4 regions of the Bilophila sp. genome follow, and region 1 is predicted to be linked to each of the others. Evidence: predicted binding sites of a transcription regulator. Region 1 holds the regulator's gene; each other region holds the start of a gene.
What was found. The regulator sigma-54, encoded in region 1, starts transcription at its own class of promoters, with help from an activator protein. The targets are predictions, from matches to a motif close to CTGGCACGGNNNNTGCTT.
Positions count from the first base shown of each region.

Region 2: a site for sigma-54 is predicted at 5,022-5,039, ahead of hpsG ((2S)-3-sulfopropanediol dehydratase). Genes of this name have one in related genera too.
Region 3: a site for sigma-54 is predicted at 3,368-3,385, ahead of ACZM8Y_RS13740 (Spy/CpxP family protein refolding chaperone). Genes of this name have one in related genera too.
Region 4: a site for sigma-54 is predicted at 4,547-4,564, ahead of speB (agmatinase). Genes of this name have one in related genera too.

Region 1 is NZ_DBMAFI010000026.1:38,255-45,516, forward strand. Features, by position in the region: gene ACZM8Y_RS10050 (LptA/OstA family protein) at 1-384, shown strand, start outside; gene lptB (LPS export ABC transporter ATP-binding protein) at 384-1,106, shown strand; gene rpoN (RNA polymerase factor sigma-54) at 1,417-2,895, shown strand; gene hpf (ribosome hibernation-promoting factor, HPF/YfiA family) at 3,033-3,569, shown strand; gene rapZ (RNase adapter RapZ) at 3,701-4,606, shown strand; gene ACZM8Y_RS10075 (LysE family translocator) at 4,695-5,321, shown strand; gene ACZM8Y_RS10080 (amidohydrolase family protein) at 5,539-6,069, opposite strand; gene ACZM8Y_RS10085 (class I SAM-dependent methyltransferase) at 6,199-6,855, opposite strand; gene ACZM8Y_RS10090 (pseudouridine synthase) at 7,054-7,262, opposite strand, start outside.
Region 2 is NZ_DBMAFI010000001.1:98,835-106,096, forward strand. Features, by position in the region: gene ACZM8Y_RS00405 (sigma-54 interaction domain-containing protein) at 1-1,190, opposite strand, end outside; gene hpsH ((2S)-3-sulfopropanediol dehydratase activating enzyme) at 1,381-2,316, opposite strand; gene hpsG ((2S)-3-sulfopropanediol dehydratase) at 2,424-4,916, opposite strand; gene adhE (acetaldehyde dehydrogenase AdhE) at 5,642-7,102, opposite strand; gene ACZM8Y_RS00425 (EutN/CcmL family microcompartment protein) at 7,254-7,262, opposite strand, start outside.
Region 3 is NZ_DBMAFI010000050.1:5,299-12,560, reverse strand. Features, by position in the region: gene ACZM8Y_RS13755 (hypothetical protein) at 69-515, opposite strand; gene ACZM8Y_RS13750 (ATP-binding protein) at 508-2,277, opposite strand; gene ACZM8Y_RS13745 (hypothetical protein) at 2,537-3,154, shown strand; gene ACZM8Y_RS13740 (Spy/CpxP family protein refolding chaperone) at 3,433-3,942, shown strand; gene ACZM8Y_RS13735 (DVU0298 family protein) at 5,349-5,912, opposite strand; gene rpmH (50S ribosomal protein L34) at 6,153-6,287, shown strand; gene rnpA (ribonuclease P protein component) at 6,275-6,733, shown strand; gene yidD (membrane protein insertion efficiency factor YidD) at 6,730-7,008, shown strand; gene yidC (membrane protein insertase YidC) at 6,998-7,262, shown strand, end outside.
Region 4 is NZ_DBMAFI010000008.1:89,931-97,192, reverse strand. Features, by position in the region: gene ACZM8Y_RS04290 (MFS transporter) at 1-1,014, shown strand, start outside; gene ACZM8Y_RS04285 (phosphodiesterase) at 1,351-2,175, shown strand; gene ACZM8Y_RS04280 (hypothetical protein) at 2,251-2,415, opposite strand; gene ACZM8Y_RS04275 (ABC transporter substrate-binding protein) at 2,480-3,538, opposite strand; gene speB (agmatinase) at 3,549-4,502, opposite strand; gene ACZM8Y_RS04265 (sigma-54 interaction domain-containing protein) at 4,786-6,153, shown strand; gene ACZM8Y_RS04260 (LysR family transcriptional regulator) at 6,504-7,262, opposite strand, start outside.

The DNA of each region.
Region 1 (7,262 bases):
GATATTGAAATATGGGCCAGCAGGATCACGGTTTATTTGAAGCCGCCCAAAGGGGACGCACAGAAGAAAGAAAACGAAAAAGGCGGCATGCCTGCCGGAATGGTCGCCGGTGATGTAGAGCGTATCGTCGCCGAACGGAGTGTGCGCATGAAAAGCGAAAACCGCAACGGCACTTGCGCGAAAGCGACCTATACGATGGACGACGGCGTCCTTCTCATGGAAGGCGATCCCCGTCTGACCGACGGGGAAAACACGGTTACTGGGGAGACCATCAAATATTTTACGGAAGAAAACCGTAGTGAAGTCATGGGCGGCTCCAAGAAGCGCGTCGAAGCGGTCTTTTCCGGCTCTAAAAGCTCCAGCCCGATCCGGGGGAACCGCTGATGGCCCGACTGTCTGGAGTTGATTTACGTAAATGGTACGGCCAACGCGAGGTCGTGCGCGGCGTTTCCCCCGAAGTGAACCAAGGGGAAATTGTTGGTCTGCTCGGCCCGAATGGGGCGGGTAAAACCACTTCGTTCTATATGCTGACCGGGATCATCAAACCGTCTTCAGGGCGGGTTCTCCTTGAAGCTCAGGATATTGGAACTTGGCCGCTCCATGAGCGCGCACGTGTGGGCATTTCCTACCTCCCGCAGGAAAGTTCCGTCTTCAGAAAACTTACGGTGCGTCAAAACCTTCAGATTATTCTGGAGCATACGGGTCTTTCCCGCAAGGAGCAGAAAGAAAGGGCGAATATCTTGCTTGAAGATTTCGGCCTCACCAGGCTGGAAAAATCCCACGCTATGCACCTGTCCGGTGGGGAACGCCGACGCCTGGAAATTGCCCGTGCGCTTATTCGGGAACCGAAATTCGTCCTGCTCGATGAGCCGTTTGCCGGGATTGACCCCCTTGCGGTGGGCGATATTCAAGGTTTGGTGCGCGCCTTGCGCGATCGCGGGATCGGAGTTCTCATCTCTGACCACAACGTCCGTGAAACTCTGACGATTTGCGACCGGGCCTATCTCATGGTGCAAGGGCAGGTCGTTCTTTCCGGGACACCGGAAACCATTGTCAATAATGAACAGGCTCGGAGCGTCTATCTTGGAGAAGGGTTTTCGCTCTGAGGTTCCATAGCCCGCTATTCTTTGTAATGATAAAAAAGATCGTGTACTCCGGTACCGATCTTTTTTTCTGTGGCAAATGCAATAACCAGTTTTTTTCTCATTTCTTTTTTATCAAATAACCACCTACAAGAAAAGAACAGAAGAAAAAAGCATCCCTGTTCTTGCAACATCCCTGAGCATGTGGCATAATCCCTGCATGTGAGGCATAAAGATGCTCGGTTGCTCTTGGCCTGACGGGTACCGTCGGTTCCCCTCCTCTTTAAGGTGTTCCTGCGGGTTGGACAGACTCTTATGACAACGGGATATTTGCATGGCATTGGAACTCAGACAGCAGCTTAAGCTTTCACAACAGCTGGTGATGACACCACAATTGCAGCAGGCTATCCGCCTATTGCAGCTATCCCGCTTGGAGCTTGTGGAAACGGTTCAGCGGGAGCTGCTGGAAAACCCGTTTCTCGAAGAAATACAGGATGAGCCCTCCAACGAGCCCCCCGCAGAAGTCCGCCCCGAATCCCCACGCGATGAGCCTACATACGATCGGGAAGTGGCCCGCTCCGAAGACTGGGAAGACTATCTCGGAGAATTCGCAAGTACCCCGCAGCAAGTCCAGCCCAGAGACTATGAGCTCCCCGAAGAAATGAGTTCTCTGGAAGCCAGATATGCCTCCAGCCCCACGCTTGAAAGCCACCTTATGTGGCAGCTCCGCCTTTCCTCCCTTACTGACGATCAGAAAGAACTCGGTGAAATCATTATCGGAAATCTTTCTTCTTCCGGCTACCTTCAAGCATCCCTTGAAGAAATGGCGGAGATGGCACGTGCGGATTTTGCTGGCGAGGCTTCAACCGACGAAACGAAAGACAAGGCATGGCCTACAGCCGAAGAGGTAGAGACGGTTCTTAAGGCCATCCAGTTATTCGATCCGGTGGGTGTCGCCGCCCGAACACCTCAAGAATGCCTCCTCATCCAGATAAAGGCGTTAGGATATGACAGGGATCAGGTCCTTGTCGATCTCGTGCGCGATCACCTTGAGGATCTGGAGGCCCACAGATACAAGCCCCTGCTCCGCAAGTTCCGGCTGGATATGGATGAACTCAAGGAATACCTGGATATCATCCAGTCCCTTGATCCCATGCCTGGAGCGAGTTTTGGCGAAGGTGTGTCCACTTATGTCAGCCCTGATGTCTTTGTATACAAGGTGGACGGAGAATTCCTTATTGTCCTCAATGAGGACGGACTGCCGAATCTGCACTTGAGCCCTGTGTATGATAATGCATCGGAAAACGCGTCCAGCAAGGAAAAAGAATACTTCAACGAAAAAATCCGTTCCGCGGCGTGGCTTATCAAAAGCCTGCACCAACGGCAGCGGACATTGTACAAAGTTGTCGAAAGTATTGTAAAACATCAGCGCGGCTTTTTTGAGGAAGGGATCAGCAAGTTCAAGCCGCTTATCCTGAAAGACATCGCCGACGATATCAACATGCACGAATCCACGGTCAGCCGCATCACGACCAATAAGTATGTGGCAACCCCCTTTGGCGTGTACGAACTCAAGTTCTTCTTCAACAGCGCGCTGGAATTGGATGACGGAAGCCAAGTGGGTTCGGAGAGCGTTAAGGCGCTCATCAAAAAGTGCATCAGTGAAGAAGATCCTAAAAATCCCCTCTCGGATGAACGCATCGGTGAAATTCTCAAGGAACACTTAAAGGTGAATATAGCCCGGAGAACGGTAGCCAAGTACCGGATGGCAATGGATATTCCGTCATCATCCAGAAGGAAGGCCCATTTTTAGCCGTTCGAGGCCGCTTGAGAGCCCTTGACAGGACCTCAAAAAGGTTGTTGTAAAGGAATCATGCCTGACAAAGCAATGTCCGTTGCGGATATCTTGGTATTCGTTGTGCGGACTGGTTAGCAGCCAAAGGAGGCTTCATGCACATTTCCTTTACTTTCAAGAATTTCGAGCCGTCTGAACATTTACGTAAGTATGCCCGTCGCCGTATGGAGAAGTTGGGAAGGTTCTTCGGCAAGAACCCCGCTCTTGATGCGCAGGTAAATATGGCGGTCGACAAGTTCCGCCAGCGCGTTGAAGTTCAGCTTACCGGTGACGGCATCAATATTGCCGCCAGTGAAGCCTCGGAAGATATGTACGCCTCCATCGACCTTGTTCTTGATAAGCTGGAAGCTCAGGTCAAGAAGTTTGTTTCCCGGAACAAGGAAATCCATCGGAAGGGGCGCGCCAATGATATTGACGTGTATACGTTTGAAGTAACGGAAGAGGATGGTGAACGCACGATTACGGGGCGCGACCATTTTTCTCCCAAGCCCATGAGTCCCGACGAAGCGGCCATGCAGCTTGACGCAAATGACTTTGAATTCCTCACTTTCCTAAATTCGGAAAATGATCGCATCAATGTCATCTATCGGCGTAAGAACGGTAACCTTGGATTGATAGATCCTATTTTCTAGGGCTTGTGCCGATACGATAAAGTAATTTCAACAAGCCCGCCCGGAGAGTATCACCGGGCGGGCTTCCTGTTACTACGGAAGCACTCATGACGGATCAGCCTCTCCTTCCTAAACATGCCGTGACAAAGTCGATGAACCCTACTCCCGAAGGCCTCAAAGCGAATGCTGATAAGCCGATCTTCATCATCACCGGGCTCTCCGGTGCAGGCAAAAGTACTGTACTTCATGTCTTTGAGGACATGCGCCTGTTCACGGCGGACGGGGTGCCGCCAGAGCTCATGCCGGAGATGGTGCGCCTTCTACAGGGTTCCTCCGTTGAGCCTTCTCATGGCATAGCTCTCGGTTTCGATCAGCGGCGCAGCGAGTTTATGGCTGAACTCGATCAGGCGCTGCATCGGCTGTCCGGTATGGGATTCCGCACGAAGATCCTTTATCTGGAAGCAGATCCAGCCGTCATCATGCGGCGCTACGCCACAACTCGCCGTCCCCATCCGCTTGAGCGGGAAGGCGTCGGCTTGGAACAGGCCGTACGCGAAGAAATGGAACGCCTTGCTCCCGTTCGGGAAATCGCCGATAATGTCATCGATACCTCTTCCTTTTCCATCCACGACTTGCGGCGGAGCATTCAACGCAAATGGAACAGCACCCAAGAACGCCTTCACACCATCAAGGTCAATCTGATTTCCTTCGGGTTCAAATACGGCGTTCCCCGCGAAGCGGATCTTGTCTTTGATCTGCGTTTTCTCCCCAATCCCTACTTCGTCGAAGCGTTGCGCCCGCAGACGGGAAAAGAGAGCGCCATTGCCGAATATGTTTTCAGTGAACCTTCAGGTAAAGAATTCAAAAAACGGCTTATTGATTTTTTATCTTTTCTTTTGCCCCTTTATGATGCTGAAGGACGTTACCGTATTACGGTAGCCTTAGGATGTACGGGAGGGAAACACCGCTCCGTGGCGATGACAGAAGCCCTTATGCGGGCACTCAAACGGCAAGATTATGCTGTTTCCGTGGAGCATCGGCATATGGAGCTTGGTTGATCCGCTCACTTCTGAAGTTTGCTTTTTCCGCTTCGAGGCATTAGAGATACAGCCTGTCATACACATCAATGCCATAGGGAATATGAACATGCTGCCTCTTGAAACCCTCGGAGCGTTTTTTGTTGCTGCCATAGTAATGGGATTAGCCCCCGGCCCCGATAATATTTTCGTTTTAACCCAGTCCGCCCTGTATGGCTTTCGGGCCGGCATCATGACCACGTTAGGGCTGATGACCGGGCTTTTCGGGCATACGGCAGCCGTAGCCCTCGGCGTTGCGGCACTGTTCCAGACATCCGAGATGGCCTTTACTGTCTTGAAATGTGCAGGGGCGGCCTACCTGCTGTATCTGGCATGGCTTTCCTTCCGCAGCGGCGCATCTAGGGCATGGCTTGAACAAAGCACCTTTCCCGGATACTGGGCCTTGTATCGGCGGGGTGTGATCATGAACATTACCAACCCCAAGGTTACGCTTTTCTTCCTCGCCTTCCTTCCGCAATTCGCCAAACCGGAACTTGGAAATGTCCCGTTTCAGATCATCACTTTTGGCCTCCTCTTTCAGCTCGCTACGCTAATCGTCTTCGGAGGTGTTTCGTTCCTTGGCGGCAGGCTTGCCGAGTGGTTCAACGCCTCCATCCGGGGGCAAATCATCCTCAACCGGATCACCGCATGCATCTTCACCGCATTGGCGCTCCTGCTCATCTTCTCCTCCAGATGACAGAAAGCCCCGTCATACGGGGCTTTTCTTTTTGGCTCTGTCATAGTACATGGTTGTCTTATTTCAGCAATATATTGAAAATATATGCTTTTCCTTTAATCTTTCTGCTGGTGGGCTCTGTGATTGGGGGATTTTATTAGTTATTTCTTTGGAATTTCAAGGAAATAAAGCATCAACCGTTTTCTATGATACAGCCTTCTTTTTTTGTGGATCTGAACTAGAATCCTAAGAACTGCTTGATATTGCGATAAAAGATCTTCTCAAGGGCGTTCTCCGGCAATCCGCAGACCTCCGTCCGCAGCATTTCCACCCGGTAATGATGGAACGGCGCATCGCTCCCCCAGAAAACCCGTTCGCTGCCGACCGTATTATAGGCCTCGCGGATTTTGGTGTGCATGGGCATCCCCGATGTTTCGAGGTACACATTGTCGTGTTTCTTGGAAAGATCAATGGCGGCCTGAATGTAGATGCCGTTTCCATGTCCCATGTGTACCATCACGATCCGTACTTTCGGAAAATCCTCCACAAGCTGGATGATGCTGTGGGGAAGGGAAAAAGGTGGATGCCCCGAATGGATGAATACAGGCAAATCCATCTGTTGCGCGACTTCCATCAGGGGATGCACCACGGCGTCATTCGCCGTAAAAGCATTGAAAAGGGGATGCAGCTTTATCCCCTGAAAACCGTGTTCACGGGCTTCGCGGATAACTGTTTCGACGGCCTTGTCCCCGTCGTAGGGACTAGACAATAGTTTAATATATTTAAATAATTAAACTTACACTCAGCATAATGTGTCAAAATGTGGCGAAATAGACCACAAATATGTGTCAAAATATGTGCCTAAAAAGCCCTCCCGGAACTACCGAGAGGGCTTTTTCTATCCCTCAATCAACCATCCCGCAAAATCTCCGAACCGGAACACCTCCACGGCGTCGGGCCCCAACTCCCCACGGTAAAGAGGCCGCTGCACGCCGGACAGTGAAAGCTCTTTCCGCATCACCGCCCCCGGCTCCGCGCCCTGCCTGAGCTTGCAATCCCACGTCAGCCGGGACAGCACCGTTGCCGGATAACCGCCGGGGGATTCTTCCTTGTCCACCACGATAATCGCCCCGCCCGGCTTCACCTTCCCCCTCAGCGTCGCAAGCAAACGCCGCCGCTCCGGGACGGGCAGGAACATGAGGACAAGGAAACAGATAGCAACATCAAACGGCTTATAGGGATATCGGGCTACGTCAGCCATGACCGCCCTACCCGGCCCATTGTACGCCTTCACCATGTCCGGGACTTCATCAAGCGCAACAAGCCGTGCGTTTCTCTCCGTCAGCGTCGGCGAAAGAGCCCGCCCGACGTTCCCCGTGCTGGCCCCAAGGTCATAAACCAGACCCCGCCGAGGAATGTAATGCCGCGCAATCAGCACGATGGATTCCGTCACCATCCCATACCACGGCAACTGCTCCCGTACATGGACATCAAACTGAGGGGCAAACCCCTGAAACGTCCAATCCTGCCGCTTATCCTGTTCAGCTCCTATCATCACTGAGTTGAGTCCTGTCTTGCGCCCCGCCGTTCCGCCTGTTACCCTTCGTGCGCCCCGTAGAATGGGCACAAACACTGGCGGAAACCTTGCACGATGCTGCAATCATCGTGTGGGGCCGTGGTTCGGCGGTGAGACGCCGAGCCGGTGGGGGAGGCTCCAATCTCCCCCGCCTCTGCCTGAACATACTCTAACGGTTTACGCTTCCGGGGTCACGCGCCGCAGTTCAGGGGGCGACTGCCTGCCCTCCCTCTCGCTTTCGTAACTGCTCTTACAGTGTTCCCTTTCCCAGAAGAACAGCGCGTCCACGAGCTTGCGGGGCCATGTGCGTATGCCTGCCTGTTCCCACCGCCAGCATCGGCTGCTCAAGGTTTCGTCAGGCCAGCCCATGAAGAGGGTGTTGAGGA
Region 2 (7,262 bases), on a different contig from region 1:
TCGTTGCCGGTCATGTGCCGGGGCAGGTCCTTGACGGAGAGCGGGCCGTGATCCTTGGTGATTACAATGCTGTGCATGAGGTTCTGGAGCTCGCGCACGTTGCCGGGCCACGAGTACTGGCGCAGGGCTTCCATGAGGCCGGGCGTGAGGTTCATGTGCTTGCGGTACTTGGAGGTGAACACGTTCAGAAAATGCGTCACGAGGGGCTGGATGTCGTCGGGGCGCTCGCGCAGGGGCGGGATGTTCACTACGGCCACGTTGAGGCGATAGTAAAGATCGCGCCGGAAAAGGCCCTTTTCGACGCGTTCCGCAAGGTTGCGGTTCGTGGCGGCGATGATGCGGACGTTGACCTTGCGGGGCTTGGAGGAACCCACGCGCATGATCTCGCCGTCCTGAAGCACGCGGAGCAGGCGGGTCTGCATGGCAAGGCTCAGTTCGCCGATTTCGTCGAGAAATACCGTACCGCCGTCGGCCATTTCAAAATAGCCGCTCTTGCCCTTGTTGCCCGCTCCGGTAAAGGCCCCCGGCATGTAGCCGAAGAGCTCCGATTCGGTGAGGCTTTCGGAAATGCCGCCGCAATCCACCTTGAGGAACATCTTCTCCTTGCGCGGGCTGAGCTCGTGCGTGAGGCGGGCCACCACGTCCTTGCCGACGCCCGTTTCGCCGAGGATGAGCACCGTGGCGTCGGAACTGGCGAACCGTTCCACAAGGCTCATGACCTCTTTCATTTCACGGCTTTCAAAGACGGGGACGAGTTCGCGGGTCTGTTCGCGGGCAAGGAAGGCGAGGCGGTCGTGGAACTGCTCAATGAGTTTCTTCTGGGCGGTCATCTCCTCCTGAAGCTGGGTCAGGACGGTGATGTCGCGGGCAAACGTCACGACAAGGCACAACTGCCCCTTGTCGTCGAAAACGGGATGCCCGGTCAGAACCAGGCGTTTCCCGTTGGCGAGCTGCTGGACGTGGGTGGCCGGTTTTCCGGTCTCGACAATCTGCGGATTGACGACTTTGTCGAACGTCCCCTGCTGGACAAGCGTACGGATGTTTTTGCCCCGGATTTCCCCCTGCCGCAGCCCGGTCAGGGTTTCGTACATTTTGTTGACGAACAGGGTCGTCCCCTCCACGTCACTGATGAAGACACCATCGGAGAGGGTGTCGAGGATGCTTTCAAAATGGGGGGCAAGGGACTTCATAGAAGCGTTTTCCATAGGCATCGCGGGAGAAATAAAATGATTGCAGGGGAATTGATTCCCCCATGCTAGTGCCTGCACGCAAGAACGTCAAGGTGTGCGCGGAAACGGGACGGGAAGATGGCAAGAAAAACAAAACCCCCGCCCGGCTTACCGGGCGGAGGCATCTTTTTCAAAGGGAGAGGGACGGAAGCTATTTTTCTTCCGGCACGGCGCCGCGGGTTTCATCGACGATCCGCTGGATGCGCTGTGCGACGCCGTCGGGCAGGCTGACATCGCCCATGGCGTATTCGCGGCTCAGGAAGTCGTACTTCTGGGTTCCCAGACGGTGGTAGGGCAGGGCTTCATAGCCGACATTCTCATAGCCCTTGAGGAATTCGCCAAGGGCGTGGGCAAATTCGTCATTATCGTTGAAGCCGGGAATGACGGGCGTACGTACTTGGACATGCAGGTTGGGGAACTCGGTGATCAGCTTCTTGAGGTTGCTGAGGATGAGCTCGTTGCCGACGCCGGTGCCTTCACGGTGCTTTTCGCTGTCCATCTGCTTGACGTCGAACAGGACATAGTTGAGGTACTGGGCGGCTTCCTTGAGGGTTTCCCACGGAACGCAGCCACAGGTTTCGACGGCGGTTTTGATGCGGCGATGGCGGGCCTCCCGGAGCAGCGGGAGAGCAATGTCGGCGTGCATGAGGGGCTCACCGCCGGAAAGGGTCATACCGCCGCCGGAGCGGGCATAGAATAGGGCGTCCTTTTCCACTTCCTTGAGGATCTGATCGACGGTTTTGTTTTCGCCGTAGATGATCATCCCCTGAGCGGGACAGGCATGGGCGCAGTCGAGCGTCTTACAGGCGTCGCATTTGCTGCGGTCGAGCGTCAGCGTGCCGTCTTCGTTGACGGTGATGGCGTCGTGCTGGCATGCCTTGATGCAGCGATGGCAGCCGATGCAGCGGCCCTTGTTATAGGCGACCTGCGGGTGCGAGGCTTGGGATTCGGGGTTACTGCACCATTTGCACGACAGGGGGCAGCCCTTCAGGAAGACGATGGTCCGGATGCCGGGACCGTCGTGAACGGAATATTTCTGGATATTGAAGACGGTTCCGGTCGCCTTTCTATCTTCAAAGGAACCCATGGACTACCTCTTTTTTTCTGAGCGTTAAAGTTGGAAATGGCGGGCCAGATAACTCCGGCCCGCCATTTATTTAATCATTCATCCTGCGTACCGCAAGCGGCCCAAACTTACATCTGGTCGTGGCCGGTACGGGCGATGAGGTCGTTCTGCAGGTCGGGGGTCAGGTCGACGAAGTAGGCGCTGTACCCGGCGATGCGGACGATGAGGTTGCGATACTTCTGAGGATCCTTCTGAGCCTTCTTCAGCGTATCGGCGTTGATGACGTTGAACTGGATGTGCCACAGCTTCAGGTCGCACCACGTACGGATGAACTGCACCAGCTTTTCGGTACCGGCATCGCCTTCAACGCACTTGGGGGTGAACTTCACGTTGATCAGACGGGCAGCACGGGCGCGCATGCCGTAGTTCTTCGTGTTGTGGTTGGAGAGCAGGATGGCGGTGGGGCCATTGTGGTCGGCGCCGTGGGACGGGGAAGAACCGTCAGACAGCGGGAACCACGCCACGCGGCCGTTCGGGGTAGCGGAAACAACCTTGCCGAAGGGCACGTGAGAGGTGAAGGGCACGTAACGGGCGTCGTTGTTGATGCCCATTTCCTTGCCGTACTTGGCGGCGAAGGCAACAGCCATGCGGTCGAGTTCACGGCCGATTTCGTCGGCGTATTCGTCGTCGTTGCCGTAGCAGGGAGCCGTGCGGAGAAGCTGCTGGATGTCTTCGTAGCCTTCAAAGTTGGCTTCGAGGGCGTCGATGAGCTGATCCATGGTGAGCTTCTTGTCTTCAAACACGAGCTTCTTGATGGCGGCCAAGGAGTCGATGACGGTGCCGAGGCCCATGAATTCAAAGTAGCCGAAGTTCAGGCCTTCGGGGATCTGGGGCTGATGCAGGTCGATGCAGTGCTTGCGGCAGAGGGCGTGCAGCACGGAACCCATGGGCTGGGCGAAGTGCTTGGCGCGGGTCTGGATAACAATGTACTGCTGGATGAACGTCGTGCGGAGCAGGAGCATATGCTGCTGCACGTAGGCGTTCCAGAATTCATCCCAAGTCTTGAACTTACGGGCGTCGCCGGTCGGGATGCCGAGCTGCACATCGCCGTACTTCTTCATCTTGCCGTCATACAGGGTCATTTCAACGGCGGAGGCGAAGTTGGTGTAGGCGCCGCCGGAGGTGTAGGTGTCGCGGTTGGGCATACGGATTTCGATGCAGCCGGACACGGCGTAGTCAAGGGCTTCCTCAAAGGTAGCGCCCTTGGAGACGTACAGCGGGATGCATTCTTCGTCGTTGCACAGCTTGGGGAAGCCGGAGCCGAACTTGATGGTTTCGGCGACGTCCCACAGGTAGCGTTCAGGGGCGCGGCTGTGGATACGGGCGGCGAGGTCGGGGTAGTGCAGCGGGAATTCGCGCTTGGACTTCAGGAACAGATAGGTCAGATCGTTGGTCGCGTCGCGGCCGTCCGGGGTCTGGCCGCCAATGGTGACGGCTTCCCAGTGAGCGTAGCCTTCGTTGAAGGCGCCGCCGGCGGGGGAGATGTACATGTCGATGAACTCGGCCATGCCGACCCACATGCATTCCAAGTATTCCAGAGTCTTTTCATCGGTCAGGGTGCCGGCTTCCATGTCCTTCTTGTAGAAGGGATAGAAGTACTGGTCCATACGGCCGTTGGAAATGGTGGTACCGGTCTTCTGTTCCAGACGAGAGAACATCTGGGTGAAGTACTGGGACTGAACGGCTTCGTAGAAGTCGCGGGCCGGGTTGGCGGGCACGTGTTCGGCGTTTTCAGCCATGCGGATGAGTTCGGCCTTACGAACCGGATCAGCGCAAGCTTCGGCGGCCTTGCGGGCAGCTTCGGCATGGCGCTTCGCCCACAGGATGATGGCGTCGCACACGAGGATGGTAGCTTCGATGAAGGGGCGCTTGTCCACCTGATCCACGGGGGAAGCGGGATCAAGAGCGGCCAGCTTTTCTTCCATTTCCTGCTTCAGGCCATTGAAGCCGCGCTTCAGCACCACTTCGTAGTCATGCACCCACTGGATGGAGGAACGGAACGAAGAGGTTTCGTTGACGATGAAGCGGGAGATGAGGCCGTCGGGATCGTCGTAGGTCAGCTTGTGAACTTCGGGGGGAAGAGCCTTGTTCAGGGCTTCATGATAGGTGCGGCCCTTCCAGAAGGGAGCGATCTGCTCAACCACGATCTTGGCGTCTTCGGGGCTGATGGAAGCCGGAGACTGCGGACGAGTGGGAAGGTCGCGCACGGCGATGTCGAGGAAGTCGCCGTCGAGTTCGGGATACAGGATACCGTAACGGCCGTCATGACCGCCGCAACGGCCGAGGAGGAGCTGATCGTCCTGCACCATGACGGTGATGTTCTTGGCAACGTTCATCAGAGCCTTGGCCCAGCGGAGAACCAGAGGCTGGCCCACGGTTTCAGACATGGACTGGGTGAAGTACAGGGCGCGTTCCACGTCGATAGCGGGCTTCTGGCCGTCGAAACGTTCCAGCAGCTTGAACACGCGCTTGTGGGATTCGCGATAGATATCTTCTTTACCGGCGATCTTGTCTTCGAGACGTTGCTCATGAGGCGATTTGATTTCAGCTACCTGAGTCATGTCACTTCTCCGTGTAGGAATTAAGGTTGTGTTATGATGTGTGGAGCTTTCCGGCGAACCGCTCGGAAGTTCTCGTTCCCTTCTTCACTTGTCTTGCTTAGAATAAAGCAAGGGCCGTGCCAGAAAGGTTAGAAAAAATGTTTTCCTGTTATTTTGCGCGATTGCGGAAGAGAGGATTTTGGAGCCTTTTTGTGCGAATAGGCGTAGTCGCAATTTTGCATCACTTATTAGGAATAAACCGCAAATAGCAGACATCTTATGTTGCATTTTTGCGACAGAGAGGGGTTTTCCTGCAACCTGTGCCCGTTTTCGGGCAGTGAACAGAAACAATTCCTGACAACAGTTTTTATCTAATTGATATTATATGATAAAAAACGCCCTTTGAAAGAGGAGGGGGAGGTTGGGATAGAAAAGATGATGCAAAAATGCGACATGGGAAAATCTTGTTTTGTGAAAAAAAGAGTTTTAAAAATCCTCCCCACAAGCTGGAACTATCGGAAAAGACAACCGATCCGAGCTGGGCCGCATCATCTCCCAAAGGCAATCTGTGCCGAGGAAGGGCATAAACAGAAGCCTTATAAGTGCAAAACCCTTTAAAACTAGACAAGTGGGCATGGAAAAAGGAAGAAAGGCTTTCTCCTCAAAGGCTCCCGCTGCCGTACATCCCATAATAAGAAAGGGGGAGAGGCCCCAGCCCCTCCCCCCACAAAAGGCATACGCTACAATCAGACGATGCGGAAGTTGTCCACAACGCAGCAGCGGCGCAGACGCACGAACGAGCGGGCGCAGGTCACACCTTCACCGGTGGGGGTGGAGATGGTCATGGTCGTCCAGCCTTCGCCACCAGCGCCGAGGGCGGCGAGGTGCGGGCCGTTCTTGACGAACAGGCTGGTATTCATGGCACGGGCCATCTTGTCCATGTTGTCGATGTTGCGGGAGTGCATGCCGGCGGTGTGGGACAGGCCGCGTTCGAGGATGAGGGCCCATTCAATGGCCTCATCCACGTTGGCGGCGCGCAGCACCGGCACAACGGGCATCAGCTGTTCCACGCGGGCGAACACATGGTTGATGTCGCGCTTCACGTCCACGATGAGCAGACGGCAGCTGTCGGGCACGTCAATGCCGGCGGCCTTGGCGATGACGGCGGCGTCACGGCCGACCCATTTCGGGTTCGGGTTCGGAGCCTTGCCGCCTTCAACCTGGGGATAGTTGCGCAGAACCACGCGGGCCACGGCGTCAGCCTGTTCGAGGCTGATTTCCACGGCGCCGATGGCCTTCATTTCGGCCTTCAGCTGATCGGCGATGGAATCCACGGCGATGATTTCTTTTTCGTCGGCGCAGATGATGTTGTTGTCGAAGGAAGCGCCGTCATAGATGCTGCGGGCAGCGCGGGCGATGTTGGCGGTTTCGTCGACGACGACCGGCGGGTTGCCGGCGCCGGCGGCGATGAGGCGCATGGTGGCGACCTTGCGGGCCTGGGCCACAACAGCTTCACCGCCGGTCACCACGAGCAGCTTGATGCGGGGATGCGAGAAGAGCTCCTGAGCCACTTCGATGGTGGGTTCCTTCACAGCGACAAGCAGGTTGGCGATGCCGGTGGCTTCGATGATGGCCTTGTTCAGAACCTGAATGGCCGTCTGGGAAGCGCGCTTGGCGTTGGGGTGGGGAGCGAAGACTATGGCGTTGCCGCCAGCGATCATGCTGATGGCGTTGTTGATCACCGTGGCGGTCGGGTTGGTGGAGGGCGTCACGGAAGCGATCACGCCCCAAGGAGCGTTTTCGATGAGGGTCAGGCCCATGTCGCCGGAAATGGCCATGGGGGAGAGGCATTCGGTGCCGGGAGTACGCTCGCAAACGAGGATATTCTTGGCAATCTTGTCGCTCACGCGGCCCATGCCGGTTTCGTTGTGGGCGATTTCAGCGAACGACTTGGCGTTTTCAAGGCCGGCCTTGCGGATGGCGGCGATGATTTTGTCACGCATGGCGACGGTGCTGATCTTCTTCTGAGCGACTTCGGCGGCCTGCACGGCGTCTTCGAGGCGGTCGAAGAGGCCGAAGTCGCCGCAGTCGCAGCCGCAACCGCCGGCGGCGACAACGGTCGTAGCAGCCGCAGTGGGCTGATCGGACATCATCTTTTTCAGAACTTCAACGACAATGCGTTCCACATCTTGTTGGCGCACGTCCATATCTATACTCCTATGCTGGAAGCCGGACCCCGCGGGCCTTTGAGGACTGCCGGGCGGGGGGCCTGTTTTTTCTGTTTGTCACCCTCGTCAGAAAACGAGGCAGAGCGGAAAACCGCGGCTTTCCGTAGGGGCGGTGAGCCGCCCACAGGGGCTATTCCCC
Region 3 (7,262 bases), on a different contig from region 1:
TTGCCCCCGGACGGAACGCGTACCCCATGCCCTGCACAGCCGAAGCCGTTCCTGCAATCCAATAATAGTCATGCCGCCCCAATCGTCAGCCCTTTTCCCAAGATTGTGCCGCAGCAAGTAATGAATATTTTAGGCTGTGCCATGAAAATGGTTGATGCTTTTTCCTTGAAGTTCCAAAGGATTAACCGGCAAAACGCCTTAGCCATGTATTCCGCCAAAAGGAAAACCGGAGAAAAAGGCTGTATTTTCACCGCACTGTGGAGATGAAGCAACCACATACCATGACAGGGCCATTGTTCTTTCGTGCCCCCCAACAGACGACCAGCAAAATCCCCCAGCCATGAAACTTTCCGGCGGGAAACCGGATAAAATGTATTTTGAGTATGTTGCGGATATAAAACAATTAAATCCGATGACAGAACCTTTCTCAAATGTCCCGCGGAAACGAGGGGGCAAGCGGGAATCCGCACGGTGCCCGCCTTTCTTCCCAAGGTTTTCCGCATTCGTTCATTCATGCCCGTGAACCTTCCCGGCCTCACCGCCCAAAGGCAGGAGCAGACGGAATACGGCGCCCTGCCCCGGCTCGGAAGTGACGGAAATGCTCCCGCCGTGGGCCTCCATGATCTTGTGTACCGTGGCAAGGCCGAGCCCAGTCCCCTGCCCCTTCGTGGTGAAATAGGGATCGAAAATATGCGGCAATGCCTCCGGCGCGATGCCCATCCCGGTATCCCGGATTTCGAGGCGCAGGGCATCGGGTTCGGGATGCAGCGACAGGGACAGTTCGCCGCCGTCCGGCATGGCTTCAAGCCCGTTCAGGCACAGGTTCAGGATCACCTGACGCATCCTGTCGGGATCGATGGCCACATCCGGCAGCACATCGGGCGCGTCGAACCGTATGCCAACCTTGTGGTTGGCGGCGTCCTGCCCGATGAGCCGGAGCGTGTCTTCAACCAGACGCCGCATCCCGGTCATGCGCGGGCGGATGTCCGTGGGGCGCGAAAGCCCTATCAGATCGCCGATAGCCCGGTTGAGGCGTTCCACCTCTTTGACCATGACCTGCGCAGCTTCCCGATCCGCGCTGCCTTCAGGGAACCGCCCGCCGAAATACGTCGCGTATCCCTTGATGGAGCTGAGCGGGTTGCGCAGCTCGTGGGCGACGCCCGCGGCAAGGTTGCCCACGGCGGCGAGCTTTTCCCTGCGGCGGACTTCCGCCTCAAGGCGGCGGACTTCCGTAAGGTCACGCAGGAACATGAGCGAACCGAGGCGGCCTTCATAGCCTTCGTTGACGTGCCCGCCGCGTACCGAAAGATATTGCTGCTCCTCTCCGTGCCGCAGGACGATTTCCGTATCCGGCAGCACAGGTTCCCGCAACAGTTTCGCCGCCAGTTCCGCCAGCGCCGAAGGGAGCACGTCCGCCGGTTTCCGGCCTAGGAACGCCTTGCCCTCCGCCGGGGCTTCCATGCCGAGCAGGGCCAGCGCCGCCTTGTTCATCCGGGTGATCCGTCCCTTGGCGTCGAAAACGACCAGCCCGTCCGGAAGCGTTACGGCCAGCTCTTCAGCCAACGCTTCAGCCACCCGCTGCCCGCGCCGGGACGAACGAACCCGCTCCACGGCGTGCAGGCCAAGCAAGGCCAGCATACCCGCCAGCAGCACCCCCGCCCCCAGCAGGACGGCGCGCTCCCGGTTCTGAGCCTGAGCCACTTCGAGCGGGGCAAGGTCAAGGCCGAGGAAGACGTAGGGCAGCGGCCCTGCCGCCGGTTCATCCCGCCTCCCCCCGCCTTTTATCTTGGGGTGGAATGTCTTGAAGACCACGAACGCCCGTGAGCCTTCCATATCTATGATCGCCCATGAAGGGTTTCCCGATGGGCGCAGCGCCGCGATTGTCTCCGCGCCGAGTTCCCTGCCGCCGCGGGTATTCAGCACTTCCCCCACCCGCACCGGGTTGCTGTGCGCGAGGATAGTCCCATCCGGCATGGTCACCGCGATAAAGCGCACGTCGGGCCGATCCGCCAATTCTTCGACAAGGTACTGCAACCGGATGCCCGTCCGCGAACGGGTCCCGGATCGGACGCCGCTTTCCAGCGCCGTGACCAGCGCCACGCCCTTTTCCGCAAGGAAACGAACCATAGCCGTCTGCGTGCGGTCGAGCGAAAGCCCCGTAAGGAGCACGACGCCGAAAACGAGCACCAGTGCGGCGCCGAGCGTCCCTATCAGCGAGTTTCCGCCGCCGACTTTGGCCTGCTGCGGGGAGGAGGAGAAAAGTCCTGTCGTCTGCATGGATACGGATATTCCTTTAAGGCAATGCGCAAAAAACACTGCCGGAACGAAGCAAAAAACGCTCCAACCACCCGGCACGGGACGGGCCTGCGGCGATCCGCCGTCCTAACGCGTGGTATGCTTTTTGCAATTTTTACGGCTATTGACGAGCCATTCAAAGCTCACGTACATGTCATACTGTGCAGATTCTGGCTCAGGATGCTTCCTGGCCATACCCATACCTGTCATTCATTGCCACCCAAAAAGCGAAAGGGGCTTCATGCAGATATATACAGAAAACAGATTCTGTCTGCCGCTGTTTTACCTGATTGTACTGGGGGTTGCGCTCTCTGTTTTGAGCTGTCCCGACAAGGCGTTCGCTGAGGACGCCTCTTCCGGGGTTCACGAAGGCCAGCCGCGGCAGGCTCCGAAAGGGCTGCCCCCTTCCCGGATGCCGGAGGCTTTCCCCGGCTTCTCTCCTGATGCGCCTTCCAAATGCCCGGCCCTCGCCCCGCAGCAGGCCCATGACGGCAGCCGGTTCGACAGCCGCCTGTTCGCCATGCCGCTGCCTCAAAACCTCACCCCCGAACAGCAGCAGGCCGCACTCGCCATCATGCGCGAGGCCGAACCCTGTCTTACGGTCATTCATATCCAACTGCGTCAAACGCTTACGGAACTTCACAACCTTTCTTTCGCGTCCGACACCCCCCCTGACGCCCTCGCCGTCATCGGGCGCAAGCTCATCCGCCTGCGTACCGAGGCCATACGGGAATTGCAGCGCATTTCCGCACAAATGGAAAAGCTCGCCGGGTTCAACCCCGGCTGGGGCACCCGCGTGCGCGGCACCAAAATAGAAGATCTGAACCCACAACCCCTCAACGAGCAAAGCGTGGAGTAATTCCATCCCGCCGTTCCCGTGGCAGCCATGCTCCCGAAAGGAGTGTGGCTGTCTCTTTTTTAGCCACCTCCGCGCATCCGGGCTTTTCCCTGTGTGATTCTTATACACTGTCAAATATCCCTGTCCAAATTCTATACAGCTTTTCAGGACAACGGGAAGCCTACCAGAAGCGTTATATTAATGATTACATATAAAATCGAATACTTAAAATATTTGGCACGGGCATTGCTATAGCTTAGGCAAGAGTGACGAACAAAACACCTTTTAGGAGAACCTCAATGAACCTCAATAAAGCCTCTGTCGCCGTAGCCCTTGCCGCTTTCCTCGCGGCGGGCGGGATTGCCGGGCAGGCGCTGGCAGCGCCCCACGACGGGCACCACGGCCACTGGAGACAGCAGAGGTCGTATCAAGACTGTGTTTACCAGGCGCTCACACAGGAAAAGAAAGCGCAGTACGACGCCATCATGAAGGATTTCGCCGACAAGACCGCGCCGCTGCGGGACAAGCTCGCGGCCAAGTACATTGAATTGCGCACGCTCGGCAACAGCCCCACTCCTGACCCGAAGGCCATCGGCAGGGCGACGGAAGAACTCGTGGCGCTCCGCAATGAATTTGCCAAGGAACGCGGCATGATGGCAGACAGGATTGCTAAGGAAGTCGGCATCAATGTATTTCAAGGCAAGGGGCCGGGGTGCCCGGTTGAACGGCCCCGCCGATGCCCCGCAACAGGGATGACCGTCATGCCCGACGGCCCACAGCCCGGAGCGGAAGCCCCGGCAAACGAATAACAAGCCCCCCTCCTGCCGTTGGTCAGTCTCCCTTTCCAGCGGCGAAAAACCCTGACTCCCATCCAGTCAGGGGAAACAACAATCGGCATAGCCGTTTATATATACGAGAGCCTTCTACAACTTTGAACGACCGGTTCCACCTGACCGTTTCACAGGTGCCTAGCTGAGTCTGTTCGTTCAATGGCAAAGTCATCCTCCTCCTTACAGAAACTGTATCCTCCTCCTTCCTCCGCAGCGCCCCGTCTCCTCCTCCGGGGCGCTGCTCTTTTGTGCGGCGGAAGGAAAAATCGGGGAGGGGAAGAGGGGACTTTCTGAAGAAAGCCCCCTCTTCCCCTCCCCGAACCCCTCCCCTTCTCCCCCAAAGACTTTCAACCTTATCGAATCCCTCCTCCCAGTTTTCCGGTTGGCAAAAGGGCCTCCCTTGAAAGAGCTGTTTACTTCTGCAATGAAAACCGCATTTCAACTATTTGAAATTTAAAGGCTATATCATAGAAAACGGTTGATGCTTCATTTCTTGAAATTCAAAGGCTCTGTCATGGTATGTGGTTGTTTTGTTTCAGTAATACACTGAAAATATATGCTTTTTCTCAAAATTTTCCGCTGGTGGGCTCTGTGATTGGGGGATTTTATTGGTTATTTCTTTGGAATTTCAAGGAAATACAGCATCAACCGTTTTCTATGACACAGCCAATTCAAAAAGAATGGCCCTGTTATAGTTTATGGTTGTTTCATCTCCACAGTACGGTGAAAATACAGCCTTTTTCTCCGTTTTTCCCCTTGGCGGGATACACGGATAAGGCATTTTGCCGGTTATCCCTTTGGAGCTTCAAGGAAAAAAGCATCAACCGTTTTCTATAACACAGCCCCAAAAAATAACCAAAATGCAACCTTCTCCGCCGTAATATCCCCAATCATGGAGTCTCTCAGCAAAACGGAAAAAACCTGTATTTTCATTATATTGCAGCAATTAAACAAGGCTCTGTTATAGTACGTGGTTATTTCATCTCCACAGTACAGTGAAAAATATAGCCTTTTTCCAGTTTTCCCCTCGGCGGGATCTACGGCTAAGGCATTTTTTCGGTTATCCCTTTGGAGTTTCAAGGAAAAAAGTATCAACCATTTTCTATAACACAGCCTTAAACAATCACACACTATGACAGGGCCTAAAATAGAAACCGATTACTCTAACCAGCATTCAAAAAATATCTACCGCTTATATGACAGAACCATAAAAAAACGGCTTCCGCTACAAAGGAAAGCCGTCTTTCATCCGAACTCCCTTACAAGAGGGATTCGATAAAACCGAAAGTCTTTGGAAGGGAGAGGGGAGGTTTGGAGGGGGGAGGGGAACCTTTCTCCAGAAAGGTTCCCCTCCCCCCTCCAATTTCCATTCACCTACCCATCCCCTAAAACATGCCGATCTTGCCCAGCGCTTCCTTGGCGATTTCACGGCAAACGGGATCTGCGTCGCGCAAACCGGCCTGAAGCGGCCCTCTGGCCTTGGGCGCAAGATCGGGCCGGGCCAGCGCGAAATGTTCTACGGCACGGAAGCAGGAACGGCGCAATACGTTGTTGTCACAGAAATTGTCGTCCTTGCCCGTGTTGATGATGTAGGAATTGAGGATGGGGTAAAACTCGTCCCCAAGGCGGCGGTGCTGGGCGAGGATCTCGGCAAAGGCTTCGGGGATGCCCCAGCCGATGTTGCCGGATTCCTCGTTCATGTGCCACATCAGACGCCGGACAACATTGCGGGCCTCCTCAATATGTTCGTCGGCCATGCGGGAAACGGCTTTCCCCAGCGCCGAGGCCGCGCGGGCGGTCGCCTCGCCGCCGAGGGGCAGACAGGAAAACAAAGGGCCCACCAGCTCACGGGCGGGGACTTCGTCCAGCTCCTTGGCAAAATCGCCCCACCCCTGCCCTTGCAGTTGAGTGCGGATCGTCGCCTTTAAGGTACGGAAACGTGGCTGCATGAAAACACCTCATCGTTTTTGCGGAGTATGCCCCCAAAAAGCGGGAGCGGCAACACGGCCGGCCCAGGATTCCCGCCGCGTTTTTTCATATCGTTGTTGCAATTCCTCTCTTGAAGGAATAAATCGTTCAAGCCATTCGGCAAGATCCTCACAGGTTTCGGCGTCGCGTTCTGTCCGAGCTTGACTCTCCGAAGCTGAGAAGGTATACGTCACTGATCTACGTTTCCAAGGAGAGTTTCCATGAAAAGAACTTACCAGCCCAGCAAGATCAAGAGAGCGCGGACTCACGGTTTCCGTGAACGCATGAGCACCGCCAGCGGTCGCGCCGTCATCCGTCGCCGCCGCGCCAAGGGGCGTAAACAATTAGCTGTTTAACCCGGCCTCGTCGGCATCGACTGCTCCGGCGGCCCGATTTCACACTTTGTTATGATGAGGGCCGTCGTTTTTATTCCAAACACTTCGTCGTGTTTGTTCGTTTTCGTGCATCCGGTGATCCGTGGCGCGTCGGTATGGCCGTCACCAAGAAAATCGGAACAGCAGTCATGCGGAATCGTGTCAAACGAGTGCTCCGGGAATGTTTCCGGCTGCATCAGGCCCTATTGCCTCCGGCTGTGGATCTTGTGATCGTGCCAAAGCGCCACCTCAAACCTGAACAGCTCGATCTCGCTGCCGCAACCCGCGAATTCCTTCCTTTGATCAAGGAAATCGGCGGGTATGTCGTGTTGCGCCGCGAACAGAACGCCTGCCCCGACAGCTCCCGCGACGGAATCGCCGCACCCGGCGGGCTCGAACCGGAAACGGCCCCCGGAGTCAAGGCGTGAAACGCCTCTCTCTGCGCCGTCTGGCGGTCCTGCCCATCCGTCTCTACCAGTGGACGCTGTCTCCCGTGCTTCCACCTTCCTGCCGTTATCATCCCACCTGTTCAGCCTATGCCATAGAGGCTGTGCTGACCCACGGCATTTTCAAGGGCAGTTGGCTCGCCCTGCGGCGCATCCTTCGTTGTCACCCCTGGTCTTCGGGAGGCTATGATCCCGTACCTCCCCCACATTCTTCCTCTTTCAGCCATCAGGAGCAACTGGATCATCATGGACGATAAACGTACTTTCTTGGCCATCGCCCTAGCAATCGCCGTTCTTTTGGCGTGGACCCCGCTGGCCGAACACATGGGCTGGATCCAGCCCCAGCAGCCCCCCGTAGCCACTCAGGAAGCCGCGCCCGCTCCGGCGGCGCAGCCTGTTGCCGCGCCCGCGCCTTCCCTGCCTGTGTTTACGCCTTCGGCCGGTACCGACGTCAAGGTGGAAACCCCGCTTTATTCCGCCGTCATCTACTCCGGCGGCGGCATCCTCCGCT
Region 4 (7,262 bases), on a different contig from region 1:
TATGCCCAGATCGGCATTGCCGCGCCGATCATCCTCCAGACCCTGCGCCTCTGTCAGGGCCTTGGGCTGGGCGGCGAATGGGGCGGTGCGGTGCTCATGACCTATGAATACGCGAGCAAGCGTGAACGCGCCTTCTACGCCAGCATCCCGCAAATGGGCCTTGCCACGGGGCTGTGCCTTTCTTCCGGCGTGGTGGCGCTCCTGTCGTGGGGGCTCTCGAACGAGCAGTTCATGGCATGGGGCTGGCGCTGCGCGTTCCTGATCAGCGTGGTGCTGGTGGGCGTGGCCCTTTATATCCGCATGCACATCCTCGAAACCCCCGACTTCCGCAAGGCGCAGGAACGCGGCAAGACCGAGCACAAGAGCCTGCCCATCGTGCGCGTTTGCAAGGATCACCCCGGCAACATCGCGCTCGGCGTGGGCGCGCGCTGGATCGACGGCGTGTTCTTCAACGTGCTTGCGGTGTTCGTCATTACCTATCTGGTGCAGTATGTGGATGTGCCCCGCACGCAGGCGCTCACCGTGGTGATGATTTCCGCCCTGGCCATGTGCCCGTTCATCCTGATCGCCGGGCGTCTGGCCGACCGTTTCGGGCGCGGCAAGGTGTACGGCTTGGCGAGCCTGCTCTGTGGGGTGTCCATCTTCCCCTCCTTCTGGCTGATGGAAGGGAGCGGCGGCAACCTGTTCCTCATCGGGCTTGCGATTATCATCCCTCTGAGCGTATTCTACGCGGGCGTGTTCGGCCCTGAGGCGGCGCTGTTCTCCGACCTGTTCCCGCCGGACGTCCGTTATACCGGCATTTCCATCGTGTACCAGTTCCCCGGCTTCCTCGTCGCGGGCATCGTGCCCGGCCTGTGTACCCTGTTTATGAAGTGGAATGACGGCGATCCCCTCTACGTCTGCCTGTTCACGCTTCTTGCCGGCCTCACGAGTGCCGTGTCCGCCTTTATCATCCAGCGCAAGCACAACGCAGCGGTTCGCAGAAGCGCCGACGGCGAAGTTGAGCACGTGTAAGATGCCGTAGCGGAATTGGGGCTTGGGGAGGGTGGGGCCTTTCTGGAAAAGGGGCCCTTCCTCCTCCCTTTCCTCCCTGCCAAGCGGGCCACGGGATGGGGGCGCGTAACGGGCATCCGTTCCCGCTGCGGGCCTCGGCTTGAAAGGCCGGAGGCGTGGGGCATTGCGCGCGGAGTAGGCCGGAGGAGGAAAGCCCCCAAACCTCTCCCGGCGGGGTGCATTGCGTGCGGAGTGGATCGCCGGAAACGGAGCCTATCCGATCCGGCGAGGTTCATGGTTTTTAGATGATGCGCGGAAGCCGTTGCGCTTCCGCACAACCGATTGAAGGTAAGCGAAATGCGTATCCTGCATCTTTCCGATTTTCATTTGCGCGGCGACGGCGGCCTTTCGTTCCGGGTGGTGGACACCCTCGAATGCCTGCGGGTTGCCGCGGATCATCTCAAGACGCTTGTTCAAAAGCCCGATGCCTTGGTCATCACGGGCGACTTGGCCGACAGCGGGGACGCGCACGCCTACAGCCTGCTGCATGAGGCGCTTGCGCCGCTTTCCCTGCCGGTGTACGCCGTGCCCGGCAACCATGATCGCCGCGACAGGATGCGCGAACTGCTGGGGGGCTGGTGCCCCGCCGACGCTTCCGTGGCCCCATACCTGTGCTATACCGTGGAAGATGGCCCGGTGCGTCTGGTCATGCTGGACACGATGCAGCCGGGTTCGCATTCCGGGCACTGCCCTGAGGCCGTGGCGGACTGGCTGGAACGGACGCTTGCGGCCCGCCCCGGCGTCCCGACCCTGCTGTTCATGCACCACCCCCCATTCGTGACCGGCATGGGCGCGATGGATGAGCCTTTTGAAAATGTGGGCCGCCTCGCCGACATCCTGAGCCGTTCGCCGTGGGTGCGCCTGAGCTGCGGGCATATGCACCGCCCCATCGTGACCCAGTGGGCGGGCCGCATCGCCCTGACCGCCCCCGCCGTGTCCATGCAGATCGATCTCGACCTTTCCCCTGAGGGCGGGGACACCTTCCGCATGGAAACCCCCGGCTACCTGCTGCACCATTGGGACGGCACTGTCCTGAACAGCCATATTTGCCAGATTCCGTGTTCGCCCACGTTCTCTGGCCCCCACCCCTTTGTCGGCTCCGTGAACCCCGTTGAAGGATAGCAGATCGGGACGGCATTCCCCCAAAAAAGGTTCCCCACCGGACTGACGGCGGGGAACCTTTTGTTTTTGGCCCTGTCACGGGATGCGGCTGTTCCTTTGCCGCATATCGTGAAAACGCACACTGCAATATCGTGAAAATACAGCTTTCCTCTCTCTCTCTCTCTCTCTCTCTCTCTCTCTCTCTCTCTCTCTCAGCCAATTCGGTTGGCGGGCTTCATGGCCGGGCCTTTTATCGGTCATTCCTTTGGGGCTTCAGGAAGGCATCAGCCGTTTCCCGTGACGCAGCCTTGCTGTTCAGGGGCCGTTACTTGACGAGCTTCAGGAACTTGTCGGTGACGTAGGAGGCGTTTTCGACCTTCTTGAGTTCATCGGGGGTGATGCTGCCGATGGAGGCGAAGAACCGGGCTGTGTCGGCCTGCCACTTCTGGGCGGTGCTCATGCCCTTGGAGGCGTCGAAGAGGGCGAGCTGTCCCTTGATGTCCCATACGGGATGGGATTCCAGATCCAGCCGGGCGAGTTCCTTGGAATAGGTCTTTCCGGCCCAGTCGAAGAAGAAACGCTGGTATTCGGGGATCAGGTCGTCGATGCTGGACGTCCGCAGGTGTTCGACGCCGCGCAGGTAGACGGAGAGGAACTTTGCGGTGGTTTCAGGATGGGCGTCGGCGTACTTGGTATCGGCCACGAGGACGAGGGGGGTTCCCTTGCCGCACAGGGCGGCGTTTCCGGCGACCTTCCAGCCCTTGTCGGTTCCGGCGTACATATGCGGCGCCCACAGGGCCACGAAGTCGCCGATGCCGTTTTCAAAGGCGGCGAGGGCCTGCGGCTGATCCATGTTCTTGATGGTCACTTCGGAGGCCTTTACGCCGACGGCGTCGAGCCACGCGGTGAGCGCGAAATGGGCTGAGGAAACCGTGGTGCAGAGGATGGTCTTGCCGCGCACGTCCTCAGGGCGTCCGAACACGCCGGGATGCTTGGGGTTGAGGCCCTGAGTCTTGAAGACGGGGTTGTCGGGGCGGGCGAGTACGGCGACACAGGAGGATTCGTCGGTGCCGACGCCGATGATGCTGGTGCCGTAGCGCAGGTTCCCCATCATGGCCGGAACCCCGCCGAGACAGGAATACTGCCATTCGCCCGCGGGGAGCGCGTTGAGGATGGCCATGCCCGAATCGAAGAACAGGATGTCGATGTCCAGCCCGGCCTCTTTATCCCATCCTTTTTCCTTGGCGTACCATATGGCGAAGGTTTCATAGGAATCCATCCACGCCGTGCGGATCTTGGTGAGCGGGGCGGCGGAAACGGCGTTGCACAGGGAGAAGGCCAACACGACGGCGGCAAGGCCGGAGAAGAACTTGTTCAGGCGCATGATGAACTCCTTATGCGGGGTTGTGCTTCTTGTTGGCGGCAAGGCAGGCCAGAAACGCATGGATGATCCCGGCTGCGGCGAACGAGGTGATGCCTGCGGAATCGGTATCCGGGAGGACTTCCACCAGATCCATCCCGACAAGGCGTTGTCCGGGGCACACGCCGAGGATCAGCCTGAGGGCCTCATGGGTGGTGAAGCCGCCGATTTCCGGCGTCCCGGTTCCCGGCGCATAGGCCGCATCGAGGAAATCGATGTCAAAGGTGACGAAGACCGGGGTTCCGGGGCTGATCCGGTCGCGCATGATGCGGATCGCCTCGTCCATGCCGATGTCGTGCAGTTCCCACCCGCTGATGACGCGCATCCCCTTGCCCTTGGCGTAGTCGAGGCTGGACCGGGAATAGAGCGGGCCTCGGATGCCCGCCTGCGTGCTTTGTTCGGGGAGGATCAGCCCTTCCTCGATGGCCCAGTGGAAGGTCGTGCCGTGGTTGTAGGGTTTGCCGAAAAAGTCGTCGCCGGTGTCGGAATGGGCGTCGAAGTGGAGCAGGGCCACGGGGCCGTAACGCTTTGCCACGGCGCGCAGTTCGGGCAGGGTGATGGAGTGGTCGCCGCCCATGATCACCGGGACGGCCCCGGCGCCGAGCACGCCCGCGACGGCGGTTTCGATGCGCTCGAAGGACTCGTCGAGATAGCCGGGGATGATGTCCACGTCGCCCGCATCAACGCCTTGGCAGTGCTCGAAAATGTCCACGTCAAGAACGCTGTGGTAAGATTTCAGGATGCTGGAGGCGTCCCGAATGGCCGCCGGGCCGAACCGGCATCCCGGCCTATAAGAGGTCGCCGTGTCGAAAGGCACGCCGAGCACGGCGAAATCGTTGCCGGAGCAGTCGGCGGAATGCGGCAGGCGTTGGAAGGTGCGGACCCCGCAGAAACGGGGGGAAGCCAGTGAATTGACGGGAACGCCCATGTCATGCTCCTTGTTTTTGTTGGAAGGTGGTTTTGCTTCATAAAAAGCAAGGTACATGCCATTATATAATATGTTGAAACAAAAGGATGTTGTGTTTTTGAAAAAGAAGGCTGGCTATTCAGTTGTGAATACCTTGTGGCCCCGCAAGGGTGGGGGGAGGGGTATAGGTTTGTCTATCATATAGGAATATAACAGAAAAAAGGAAAAAAGATCCTGCGGCGGCCTTGTTATTCAAACATGAATAGCCTATTCAGTATTGAATATATCCGCAGGAGGCCCCGCCATGCCGCCGTTCGATGCCGCGTTACCGAGCACGGAAGATCTGTTTTCCGTCATTGAGGCCATCCACGACAACGTCGCCATTGTTGACCACAACGGCGTCATGCGCTGGGTGAGCAGTTGTTTTGAGCGCAATTACGGGATCAGCCGCGACCGGGTCATCGGCAGGACGACCTACGAACTGGAGGCGGAGAAAGTGTTTTCGCCATCCGTGGCGGCCCTCGTCCTCAAAACCCGCCGGGTGGTCACGCTGACCGAAGCCACACGTTCGGGGCAATACAATATCGTTACCGGCGTCCCCATTTATGATGATGCCGGGGATGTTTCCTTTGTGGTGAGCTACAGCGTGGACATGCGCTATTCGCGCAGGCTGCATGAGGAATACCAAAAAATCAGCGCGCTGGTGTCCCCGGATGCGCCCCAATCCGTGGAGGGCCCGCCCTTCAGCGGGACTATGCGGGCCATTGCCGCGACCATCGAAAAGCTGGCCAAGGTGAACACGACCGTGCTCATCACGGGGGAATCCGGGGTCGGGAAGAATGTGGTCGCCCGTCTGGTGCACCACCTGAGCGACCGCACGGACGGGCCGCTGGTCGAAATCAATTGCGCGGGCATCCCCGCCCCGCTGTTGGAATCGGAGCTGTTCGGCTACGAGGCCGGGGCGTTCACCGGGGCCAGCCAAAAGGGGAAGGAAGGGCGGATTGCGCTGGCGGACAAGGGCACGCTGTTCCTTGACGAGATCGGGGAACTCCCGTTGCGCCTCCAATCCAAGCTATTGCAGGTGATTCAGGAAAAGCAGATCGTCAAGCTCGGCGGGGTAAAGCCCGTTTCCATTGATTTTCGGCTGGTGGCGGCGACGAATCAGGATCTGGAGGCGCTGGTGGAGAAGAAGCGTTTCCGCAGCGACCTGTTTTTCCGGCTCAACGTCCTGCCGCTGCGGATTCCGCCCCTGCGGGAACGGCGCGAGGAGATCATGCCGCTGTGCCTGAGCGTTTTGGAGGAGATGAACGCTAAATACGGGACGGAAAAGGTTTTTTCCGAGGAAGTGAAGCGGCATCTCGCCGCCTACTCGTGGCCGGGGAATATCCGGGAGCTGCGCAACGTCATTGAACGGCTCGTCATCGTTTCTTCAGGGGGCGTCATCAAGGCGGCGGAACTGCCGGAACATATGTCCCGGCATCAGGGGAACCCGGAAAGCCCGATGGGCGGGAGCCTGCCCGATGCGTTGGAGGCGCTTGAGCGGCGCATGGTTCTGGAAGCGTATAAGGCCTGTGGGACGACGACCGGGGTTGCGAGGGCGCTGGGGATCAGCCAGCCCACGGCCGCCCGGAAGATTGCGAAGTACAAAAACGAGGCGCCCGGAGAGGGATAGGCTGGGGCGTGTTCACACTACGCTGAAATTTTCCCATAGTTGAAGAGGGTTGGAAAAATGCAGCATCGTTTAAAAATGATGATAACCATCTGTAAAAATATGTTTATTTTCTGTTTGCGTGGACAGGTCTAGGGGAGATTGTTTTCGCCTGCCGCGCAATGCCTGACGGGGGAACGCGGAAAACATTTTCGGCAAGGGCGATGGATGGCGGGATGGCGAGGGGAAGCGGGGCCCGCAATGGGGCCTTCCTTACAGAGGGATGCCGTTCCGCATCCGCCAATGCTGCAATTCTCAACAATATATTTGCTTTTTTGAAGAAATTGTCGTTTTAACCGAGAAAGGCCGGCATGTTATGCCTGCCTTTTGCCGTTAAAAACGGCGCCTATCATGTTCACGCATTCTTGTGATGCAGGTGTCAAATCGCTAAGGCTGTTTGCAAATATTCCAATATCAAAAGTAATCTCCGGCGTAACGGGGTACTTCTGATGCCCCGGTGCCAACGTGTCCATCGTGTACTCTGATAGGATTCCAACTCCGATGCCGTCCAGCACCATATTGATGGCGGTTTCCGCCATTTGCACCTGAAGAAACTGTCCGGCAGGGGGTGGCTGCCGGACATAATCCAAAATCGTTTCATAGGCGGATTTGTTTATGATCATCAGGTCGGGCGGGGTGGTCAAATCCACTTCGGAAACACCGGGATACTCCTTTGGCAGCATGGCCGCCATACGGTCACGGCGCAGCACGATGGAATCGAATTTCCCAAAGGGAGAGCAGGACACCGCAAAATCAACGGAATGTTCCTCCACCATGCGGAAAATATCATTGGGGCTGCCTTCCTTGATCTCAACCGTCACGCCCGGAAATGCCGTCCGATACGCTTTCAGGGCTTTTGAAAGGATGGTTGAAACAAGGGAGGTCAGGGAGGCGATCCGCAGGCGGCCCTCCACAAAATGATTTTCCTGATAGGCTGTCTGGGCAATGCGGTTGTCCAAATCCTCCATCTGCTTGGTGAGAAGCAAAATCTTCTGCCCCACATCGGTGAGCATCAGCCCATTGCGCTTGTCCCGGAAGAACAGCTTGACGTTCAATTCCGCTTCCAGTTTTGA